2 regions of the Novosphingobium sp. BL-S-32 genome follow, and region 2 is predicted to be linked to the other one. Evidence: riboswitches for the same ligand, from Rfam matches in the RefSeq annotation. Region 2 holds a riboswitch; the other holds the start of a gene.
The links. Region 2 has a riboswitch for cobalamin ahead of AC1VVK_RS12540 (TonB-dependent receptor plug domain-containing protein). Riboswitches for the same ligand answer to the same signal wherever they lie in the genome.
Positions count from the first base shown of each region.

Region 1 (5,309 bases), 1.3 Mb from region 2:
TGTGCGCTCACCTTGTCGGCGGCCGCAAAGAAACGGAAACGGCGATCCTCGTCGGCCACGCGTTCGAAGAAGGCGGTAACGTCGGCCTCGTCGCTTTCCTTGGCGGGGCGGACCTCCAGCTCGATGCCGGAACGGGTGGGCAGGGTAATGACGTCACTGAAAGACATGGACGAGACTCCATCGAGAAGTGCCGGTTCCTTGGGCCACCGCGCGGGACTTGTCCTTGATCGGGATCAGCAATCGCAATCAGGGACTTGCCTGTAACGGGACCAATCGCCGCCGCCTTCGCTGCGGCAATATCAACGGGATAACACAAGCCACCGGCCCTGTCGCGCGCCGGGATGGAGAACCGTCCCGGAACCGGAACGGGATTTCCCCGCGTCCTTTGAAGAAGCCTTTGCGAACATGGTGCAAGGCGCGCGATCTTTGGCTAACGTCACGCCGAACGAGTGAGACGCCGACCGGATTCTCGAAGCGAGTCCAGGGCCGGCGCGAAATAGGGTTTCGCCGGATGCACTCGGCCGGAGAGGAGAATACGTCATGGCTGAGGCCATCTATCCCGTGCCTGAAGAATGGGCCCGGAACGCCCTGATCGACGCAGCGCGTTACGATGAAATGTACCAGCGCTCGGTCAGCGATCCCGAGGGATTCTGGCGCGACGAGGCGAAGCGGATCGACTGGATCAAGCCGTTCACCGAGGTGAAGAAGACCAGTTTCCACGAAGCCGATTTCGGCATTTCCTGGTTCTCCGACGGTACGCTCAACCTCTCCGCCAATTGCCTTGATCGTCACCTAGCCGAGCGCGGCGACGCCATCGCCATTCTCTGGGAACCGGACGACCCAAAGAACCCGGAACGCCGGATCACGTACCGCGAGCTGCATGAATCGGTCTGCCGCTTCGCCAACCTCCTCAAGGCGCGTGGGGTCAAGCGCGGGGACCGCGTGACCATTTACCTGCCGATGGTGCCCGAAGCCGCCGTTGCCATGCTCGCCTGCGCGCGCATCGGTGCGATCCACTCGATTGTCTTCGCCGGCTTTTCGCCCGACGCGCTGGCTGGCCGCATCCAGGATTGCGACAGCCGTATCGTGCTTACTAGCGACGAAGGCTTGCGCGGCGGCAAGACCATCGCGCTCAAGGCGAATGTCGATGAAGCGCTGAAGGCCTGCCCGGACGTCGAGACCGTCGTCGTCCTCAGCCATACCGGCGCGGGCGTGCCGATGGTCAAGGGGCGCGATATCGATTGGGCCAGCTCGGTCGCCGCGCAGTCCACCGATTGCGCTCCGGAAGAGATGAACGCCGAAGATCCGCTGTTCATCCTCTACACCTCGGGTTCGACCGGCAAGCCCAAGGGCGTGCTCCACACCACCGGCGGCTATTCGGTCTGGGCCTCGATGACGCATGAGTACGTCTTCGATTACCGGCCGGGCCAGATCTACTGGTGCGCGGCCGATATCGGCTGGGTCACGGGCCACTCCTACGTCGTCTACGGCCCGCTGGCCAACGGCGCGACCACGGTGATGTTCGAGGGCGTGCCCAACTTCCCCGATGCGAGCCGCTTTTGGCAAGTGGTCGACAAGTTCGGGGTCGAGATCTTCTACGGCGCGCCGACGGCACTGCGCGCACTGATGCGCGAGGGTGACGACTATGTGAAGAAAACCTCGCGCAAGAGCCTGCGCCTGCTCGGCTCGGTGGGCGAACCGATCAATCCCGAGGCGTGGGAATGGTATCACAAGGTCGTGGGCGAGGGGCGCTGCCCGATCGTCGACACCTGGTGGCAGACCGAAACGGGCGGCGCGATGATCACGCCGCTGCCGGGCGCCACCGCGCTCAAGCCGGGTTCGGCCAGCAAGCCGATGTTCGGCGTAAAGCCGATGCTGGTCGATAACGACGGCACCGTGCTCGAAGGCGCAGCCGATGGCTGTCTGGTCATCACCGACAGCTGGCCGGGGCAGATGCGCACCGTCTGGGGCGATCACGCGCGCTTCTTCATGACCTACTTCTCGACATTCGCGGGATGCTACTTCACCGGCGACGGCTGCCGCCGCGACGAGGATGGCTATTACTGGATCACCGGCCGCATCGACGACGTGATCAACGTCTCCGGCCACCGCATGGGCACGGCCGAGATCGAATCGGCGCTGGTGGCCCATCCGGCGGTTGCCGAGGCGGCAGTCGTCGGCATGCCGCACGAGATCAAGGGGCAGGGCATCTATGCCTTCGTCACCTGCAATGCCGAAGTCGAGCCGGACGAGGCGCTGCGCAAGGAACTGATCAAGTGGGTTCGCCATGAGATCGGCCCGATCGCTACGCCGGACGTCATCCAGTTCGCGCCGGGCCTGCCCAAGACCCGCTCGGGCAAGATCATGCGCCGCATCCTGCGCAAGATCGGCGAGAACGACTTCTCGAACCTCGGCGATATCTCGACGCTTGCCGATCCCTCGGTGGTCGAGAACCTGATCGCCAACCGGCCGCAGCCGGCAACTGCATGACCGGACGCGGAGGATGCCCGGGAAAGCCCGGTGCATCCTCCGCGTGGGTTCAGCCTGCGTCGGTGGCCACCTCGATGGCGTCGAAGTCACGCCAGCGGTAAACGGCGTAGCTCAGCACCCAGCACAGCACGAACAGGCCGATAATAAGGAAGCCGAGCGTGTTGAAATGCTCGGACAGTGCGCTGACGCCGGACCAGAAGCCGCCTTTCAGCCCGAACTTGTCGACCAGCAGCGCCGCCGTCTGGATCGACCCGATCACCAGCGCCACAAGGGCTGAGATCGAGGTGATCGTGATGTTGTAGTAGAGCTTGCGGATCGGCTTCACGAAAGCCCATTCGTAGGCGCCGAGCATGATGACCCCGTCGGCAGTGTCGATCAGCGCCATGCCCACGGCGAAGAGCACCGGGAACACCAGCACCGTTCCGAGCGAAATGCCGTCCGCCGCGTGAGCGCCCGAAAGGCCGAGGATCGCCACTTCGGTCGCGGTATCGAAGCCCAGGCCGAACAGGAAGCCGAGCGGGGCCATGTGCCAGCTCTTGCGTACCAGACGGAACAGCGGGCGCAGGATGCGCGCCATCAGGCCGCGCCCGGCGAGCAGGATGTCCAGATCCTCCTCCGCATAAGTGCCGCCGCCACGAACCTGCTGGAAGCGAGACCACACGCCGCGTAGGATCGCGAGATTCATGATGGCGATGGCGAAAAGGAAGCTGGCCGAAACGACCGTGGCGATAACCCCGCCGGACTGACCGAATGCCTCGAAATCGTCCAGCGTGCTGGCCGCCGCCGCGATCGTGGTCGCCGCGATCAGCACGATGGCCGAGTGCCCGATCGCGAACCACAGCCCGACCGTGAGCGGGCGCTGCCCGTCCTGCATCAGCTTGCGGGTAACATTATCGATCGCGGCGATGTGGTCGGCGTCCACGGCGTGGCGCATGCCAAGGCTCCAGGCGAGCACGGCGGTGCCGAGCATCACGGGATTGCCGTGGAACGCGCCGAACGCCCAGAGCCAGGTGGCGACGTTCGCGCCCACGAGCGCGGCAAAAAGCACCGCGACCCGACGGCGCAGGCGCGGTTTGCCGGAAGGCCCCTCGGCCGCCGTTGTTCGATGCGAAACAGAACTGACTTGCATTCGTGAATACCCCGTCGGCGTCAGCGACTTTCGGGGAGGGCCTCCGCGCGAACGGCCGGCCTGTGCGCCGGACGGACGCCGTCCAGCGCCCGGCACGCATGCCGGTGCGGCCCTCGCCGCACGTGCGTCGCTCAGACGGAGTTACCGTGCCACGGCCATCCCCTGGGCCAGGGCAAGAGCGACCAGACGCCGGCAGGTCTCCTGGCTTGCGGGTCAAGGCCTCGATGCACGGCCTTCCCAGGCCCCGCATGACTTAGCGTCCGGCCCAGTGGCTGCGGCAAGGGCGCCTTGCCCTGCCGCGATGTGCATCGCGCTCGCCGCTTACAGTTGCAGGGACAGCCTCGGTTTCAGACGCAAGGTCCTCACCGCGTTCCCTTTTAAGCCCCTTTCGGGACACCGGCGCGATCAGTGCCGAGACCCTGAAAGCGTCTCGACGGCCGCATTGGTAGTCTCGGCGGTGCATCAGGGCAAGAGCGCTTCACGAGCCGGAACCGCCTTCGCATTTCGGCGCCCGGACCAAATGGGTCGCGATTTTTCCCGATCGGAAGGTGATTTTATGAGCGTAAAAATGATCCGCACTCTACAATAGGCAATTACTGCGAGTGAAATCATTAAGAGTCGATGGTGAATCCGGCTGAATTTCATGTGAAATAATATTCTCCTCGAGATGGTGGATCATATATTTCTGACTCACAGTAGCGACACTTGAATAGGAGAGGCATTTCGGGAGGCTTCCGATGCTCGAGGGTGCAAGAAACGAGCTTTTTTCTGAACTTATCGCAACTTGTGACGGGATGCTGGCGCCGGCCGTCTATGCGCGCATCTACGAAACCGCCCAACGCGGCGGTCAGATCGTCGAAGTCGGCACGGCCATGGGGGCGGCCACGGTCGCACTCGCGCTGGGTTTGCGAAATTCGGGCAAATCTGGCCATGTGTTCACGTTCGATCCGATGACAGGCGGCCCGAGGCGATCGTTGAACTCGCCAGGGAAACGCATCGCGCGAATAGAGGCCAATCTGGCGCGCTACGGTGTCCAGGATCTGGTCACGGTTACGCCATCCGATCTGCGAAGCGGGCTTTCGGTTCTCCCGGACGACCAGACCGTTTCCGTCCTGATGCTCGACGCCGATGGGCGGATCGATCGCGATCTGGAAACGCTTGAGCAGCGGCTTGCGCCCGGTTGCTCCATGATAATCGACGATATCGCCGATCAGGTGCGGGTGAAGCGTCAGGGCGCGACTTACCGCATAGACAGCAAGATGCGTCTGTCATGGTTGCTGATCAACAAGCTCACCGAGTCGGGAAAGCTCAGCGCCGGGCAACAGCTGGTGGACACCTACTTCGGTGAAGTCATCGCCGACGCGAACAGTATCATCGACCGCGACGATACGCTTGAGGCCTATCGACAGCTCGTTTTTCAGACCGCCTCGACCAATCGCCTGCAACGGCTTCGTTCTTATCTCCTGGAGCAGGGGCAGGAGGTCGCACCCGATTTCGTGGCGAAATGCCGAAGGTTTTACCGGCGCATCAAATACCGCCGGCTCGCCGCCTCGTCCGAAATGAATGCCGCCGAAGAATCTTCGCGGGGCGGTTCCGGCGGAGAGCAGGTGGCCGCGTGACCCTCCCACACCCGGCCATGGGCGATCGCGCGTAAAGGCTTTTCAGATCCATCCTGTTGCGTAAGCTGTCA
Region 1 is NZ_CM166476.1:336,798-342,106, forward strand. It holds gene AC1VVK_RS01665 (GNAT family N-acetyltransferase) at 1-167, opposite strand, end outside; gene acs (acetate--CoA ligase) at 541-2,490, shown strand; gene AC1VVK_RS01675 (HoxN/HupN/NixA family nickel/cobalt transporter) at 2,540-3,619, opposite strand; cobalamin riboswitch at 3,794-4,035, opposite strand; gene AC1VVK_RS01680 (class I SAM-dependent methyltransferase) at 4,357-5,238, shown strand.
Region 1: linked by a shared signal. The riboswitch ahead of AC1VVK_RS01675 (HoxN/HupN/NixA family nickel/cobalt transporter) and the one ahead of AC1VVK_RS12540 (TonB-dependent receptor plug domain-containing protein) in region 2 are both predicted to bind cobalamin.

Region 2 (5,309 bases):
TTGTCGGGCTGGGCGGCAATCGTTTCGCGCAGGACCGTCTCGGCGTCATGCAGGCGGCCGGTGCCATGCAGTTCCTCGGCCAGTGCGTCGCGCGGCCAGGCGCTCTCGGGGGCGAGGGCAATAGCCTCGCGCAACAGGGCTTCGTGGCGGTCGTCCGCGCCGCGCGCCTTGGCGGCAAGGGCCAGCACCTCGATCGCGTCGAGTGCCAGCGCGGGCTGCGCGCGGGCCGTTTCGGCCAGCGCCTCGGCGCGGTCGAGATCGCCCGAGGACAGGGCCTGTCGGGCATCGGCAATGGTCTGCATATCGGCGGACATGCCGGCAGCTTAGGGCGCTTGCGCGGCGCGGTGTCAACCGGGCTTTGCGGCTGACTTCAGGGCGGTCCCGGTGAACAGTGCGGCCACCAGCTCCGGTCCCGAGGGAAAGTAGAGGTGCATGTAGCTGGCCGTCAGCGACCCACGGCGGAACACGCGCTCGCCGGGGCGCCCATCGGGTGTGTCGGCATGGGCTATGGGGGAAAGCGCGGTTTCCAGCGTCGAATAGTGGAACGTATGGCCGCGCACAGGATGGCCGTCGATCTTGGCCTCCTGCATTCCCAGAGCAGCCAGTCGAGGCTGCATTGTCGCTTGGGCCGCTAGCAGGCCGAGCAGGGCGGTGCGGGTGCCCTTGCCGTCATCCAGCGTCTCGCACGTGTAGAGCATGCCGCCACACTCCGCGAGGATCGGGCGACCGGCGGCGTGATGCGCGCGGATCGAGGCCAGCATCGGCGCATTGGCGGCAAGGCGATCCAGATGCAGTTCGGGATAGCCGCCCGGCAGCCAGAGCGCATCGCATGCGGGCAGGGCCGCGTCGGTCAGCGGCGAGAAGAACACGGCCTGCGCGCCTGCCTCTTCGAGGAAGGCGACGTTGGCCGGGTAGATGAAGGCGAAAGCCTCGTCGCGGGCAATGGCGATGCGCTTGCCGGCGAGCGATGGCGGCGGGGTCATGCCCTCCGGCGCGGCGAAGGTCACGGGCTCCGGAAGCCAGAGCGCGCTGTCCGGCAGCAGATCCGCCGCCCGGTCCAACCGGGCGGAAAGGTCGGCTACTTCGCCCGCCTGCACCAGCCCTAGGTGCCGTTCGGGCAGGCCGATTGCGGCGTCTCGGCCCAGTGCGCCCAGCCAGCGGATGTCACTGGGTACGCTTTGCTCCAACAGGTCCGAATGCCTGGCGCTACCCACACGGTTAGCGAGCACGGCGGCGAGGTTCACGCCCGCGCGATAGGTCGCCAGGCCATGAACGAGCGCGCCGAAAGTCTGCGCCATGGACGATCCGTCTACCACCGCGAGCACCGGCAGGCCGAAGCGCCGCGCGAGGTCGGCGGCGGAGGGATCGCCGTCGTGCAGGCCCATCACCCCTTCGACGAGGATCAGGTCCGCCTCGCACGCCGCTTCGTAGAGCAGCGCGCGGCATTCGGCCTCGCCGACCATGCAGAGGTCAAGCTGGTGCACCGGGGCGCCGCTCGCCGCTTCGAGGATCATGGGATCGAGGAAGTCGGGCCCGCACTTGAACACGCGCACGCGCCGTCCTTCGCGGGCATGGCGGCGGGCGAGCGCGGCGGTGACGAGCGTCTTGCCCTGCCCCGAGGCGGGCGCGGCGACCAGCAGGGCAGGGCAGGCGGTCACTTGCGGCGTTCCGCGTGCAGCGCCGGGCGCAGGGTCACGGTCAGCGCCCAGAGCGTGGCGGCAATGCCGGACCACAGCACCGTGGAGAGCAGGGTGGTCGGGAAATAGCGCCCGATGCGCGGCAGGAATCCGGCAAGCGTCGGATCGGGGAAGCGGCCGCCAAGGAAGTAGAACCCGCCGCTCGACAGCAAGTGCGAGACGAAAGTGGCGGCGATCAGCAGCACGGCCATGGCAGGCAGGGCGGCAAGGCGGTCACCGAGCTTCGCCGCCGCCACGCGCCCGGCAAGCCACATCACGCCATAGGCCGGGACCAGCATCGCGTAGGCCGGGGTAAAGCAGAATCCGGAACCGCCCAGCACCGAGATCACCACGACATCGATCGCATAGCCGAGCGCGAACAGCGCGGCGAAACCGATGACACGGCGGACGAAGAAGCCGAGCACGAAGAAGCTCGCAAGGTCGGTGTCTGGCAAGTGGACGACCTGACTCAGCGAATGGGTGCGCGTCACCAGCATGACGGCGGCGAGCGCGGCAAACACGAAGAGGCTGACGCGGGCGGATGGCGGATTGGCGGAACGGTTCATGTTCTGGGATCTCCCAAGGCGGTTGGGGAAAGGCGTGCAGGAAAGGCCCCGGGCGATATCGCCCCGGCGAGAGGATCAGCGGATCGGTGTCACTCTGGCAGGCTCCTTTCGACACGACTTCGACTGTCGTCTCGCCAGGGCTGCTTCCCGCTACGGGAACCATGCCCTCGTCCGCCCGGTGCATCCCGCCCGCGCAGAGGAACGACGGCAAGGGGCCGGTTTCCTGACTTCCCGGATCGTCGCGCCTTCCGCCGCCTTCTCGGAACCGTCCGGTCCCAATGGCGCATGGCGGGGCGCATCCCCGGTTACAGTTGCGGGAGCAGTGCCGGCATGTCCCGCGAGTTTCCCCGCAGGTCCGGACTTCCCGATTAAGCCCTCTCGGGCACCCTTTGCAGGGGCGGACCTATGGCACTTCGCGGGCGCGCGCAAGCTTCGGGCACTTGCCAGCGGGGCGCCCGCACGATAGTTGCCGCGCCGCGACAGGTTCCTCGTAAGAGGATCAAAAGGGAACACGGGTTCAAGACCCGGGCTGCCCCTGCAACTGTGAGCGGCGAGCCGTGCGGCCATTTCGCCATTGGAGCCGAAGCCATTGACTTGGCAGGATTCTGAGAAGGCGGCCGAGACGGCATTGACCCGCAAGCCAGGAGACCTGCCTGACGCAGTCGTTCTTCGTCCGGACAGGGTGTGCCGGGTGAACGAGGGGGCTTTTTCCTCGCGCAACGACAGCCATTGCCTTGCCGGTGCTCGCGCTTCGGCGGGGGTCTTCGATGCTTGTTTGAAGGAAAACCCATGACGTTCCGGATTTTCGCCACCACGGTTTCGCTCGCGGCCCTCGCGGCGGCCTGCCCGACGATGGCTTTCGCCGACGAAGCAGATAGTGGCGACAGCATCGTCGTTACCGCGCTGCGCACCCCGCTGGCGGCCGATCGCGTCGCCCAGACGGTGACCGTCCTCGACGACGCGCACATCGTTTCCGCGCAGCCGATCGCCCTCACCGACATGCTGCTGCGCACGCCGGGCATCAGCCTTTCGCGCAACGGCGGCTACGGCACGACCACCAGCCTACGCATTCGCGGCGCCGATGCCGGTCAGAGCGTGATGGTGATCGACGGCATGCGCCTCGCCGATCCGTCTTCGACGGCGGGCGGCTATGCCTTCTCCAACCTCTTCACCGACGATATCGATCACATCGAGATCCTGCGCGGTCCGCAGTCGATCCTCTGGGGTAGCGATGCCATCGGCGGCGTCATCAATGTCACCACCCGTGCCCCGACCAAGCCGCTGGAAGGCAGCTTCGCGGTGGAAGCGGGCACGCACGATACCGTCTCGGCGCGTGCCGGCGTGGGCGGCACGTCGGATTCGATCGATTGGCGCGTCTCCGCCTCGCGCTTCACCACCGACGGCATCTCGGCCAGCGATCAGGGCACCGAGCCCGATGGCTATCGCCGGTCTGCGGCCAACGGGTCGTTCACATATCGCGTCGCGCCGGGCGTTTCGATCGATCTCAAGGGCTATTGGTCGGATTCGCATAACGACTTCGACGGCTTTGGAGGGGACTCGCTCGCCTATGGCGTGAACAAGGAGTGGGCGGGCTACGCCGGGCTCAACTTCGCGCTGTTCGATGGCAAGCTGGTCAACCGCGTGGCCGTGACCCAGACCGAGACCGACCGCCAGAACTTCGATCCCGCGCAGACCATTCGGCAGCTCACGTTCGATGCGCATGGCCGCGTGCGTCGCTACGAGTATCAGGGCACCTACAGCTTCTCGGACGCGGTGCAGGCCGTCTTCGGCGCCGAGCGCGAGGAGCAGCGGATGACCACCGCCTCGCCCACGGACAGCACGGATCCTTACGTGTTGACGCCCAGCAAGGCGGATACCAACAGCGTCTACGGCGAACTGCGCGTCAGCCCTGTGACCGGGCTCACCGTGAGCGGCGGCGCGCGTTACGACCATCAGTCGCGCTTCGGTGGCAACACGGTGTTCAGCGCCGGTGCGGCCTATACGCCGAACGCGGGCAAGACCGTGATCCGCGCCAGCTACGATCAGGGCTACAAGGCTCCGTCGCTCTACCAGCTGTTCAGCGACTACGGCGCGGCCAACCTCCAGCCTGAAAAGGCCAAGGGCTGGCAGGTGGGCGCCGAGCAGGGGCTTGGCGACCTGTTCCACGTCTCGGCCACCTGGTTCCAGCGCGATACCGACAACCTGATCGACTTCGCCTATTGCCCGACCAGCGGCACCCTGCCGGACATCTGCTACATCCCGGGCACCACCACCGAGCGCTTCGGCTACTACGCCAATGTTCGCAAGGCCCATGCGCAGGGCCTCGAACTGGCGGCGTCCGCCAAGTGGAAGGTGCTCTTCGCCGAAGGCAATTACAGCCTGATCGAGGCGGAGGACCGCACGCCGGACAGCAGCACCTATGGCCGCCAACTTCAGCGCGTGCCGCGCCATCTCGCCAATATCGAGGGCGGCGTGGACCTGCCGCAGGGCATCCGCGCCAGCATCGCCGCGCGTTATTCGGGCGGGAGCTACAACGCCGCCACCGGCACGGCGAAGCTTGACGATTACTGGTTGCTCGACTTGCGCGCCCAGTGGACAGTCGCGCCCGGGCTCATGCTTCAGGGCCGCATCGAAAACCTGACCGACAAGGACTACGAGACGGCGGCCGGCTACAATTCGCTCGGCCGTACGGTTTACCTGGGCCTGAGGAGCCAGTTCTGATGTTGAACGCAGTCGAGCCGGGACCGTCGGTGGTGGTTTGCAGCACCTGCCGGTTCTCGGCCGCTGCACGCGAGGACGAAGGCGGGCAGCGCGGCGGCGCGCTGCTGGCCGAGGCCATGCGCACGGTGCAGGCCGCCGAACCGGGCCTGCAAGGCGTGGCGGTCCAGGAGATGCCCTGCCTGTTCGCCTGCCAGCGCCACTGCGCCGTCCATCTGCGCGCGCCGGGCAAGGTGGGCTATGTGCTGGGCGACTTCACGCCCGACGAAGAGGCCGCGCGTGCGATCCTCGAATATGCCGTGCGCCACGCGGCCAGTGAGGAAGGGCAGGTCCCTTATCGCGAATGGCC
Region 2 is NZ_CM166476.1:2,649,465-2,654,773, forward strand. It holds gene AC1VVK_RS12525 (sulfotransferase family protein) at 1-314, opposite strand, end outside; gene AC1VVK_RS12530 (cobyrinic acid a,c-diamide synthase CobB) at 348-1,658, opposite strand; gene AC1VVK_RS12535 (hypothetical protein) at 1,655-2,242, opposite strand; cobalamin riboswitch at 2,439-2,647, opposite strand; cobalamin riboswitch at 2,707-2,913, shown strand; gene AC1VVK_RS12540 (TonB-dependent receptor plug domain-containing protein) at 3,032-4,963, shown strand; gene AC1VVK_RS12545 (DUF1636 domain-containing protein) at 4,963-5,309, shown strand, end outside.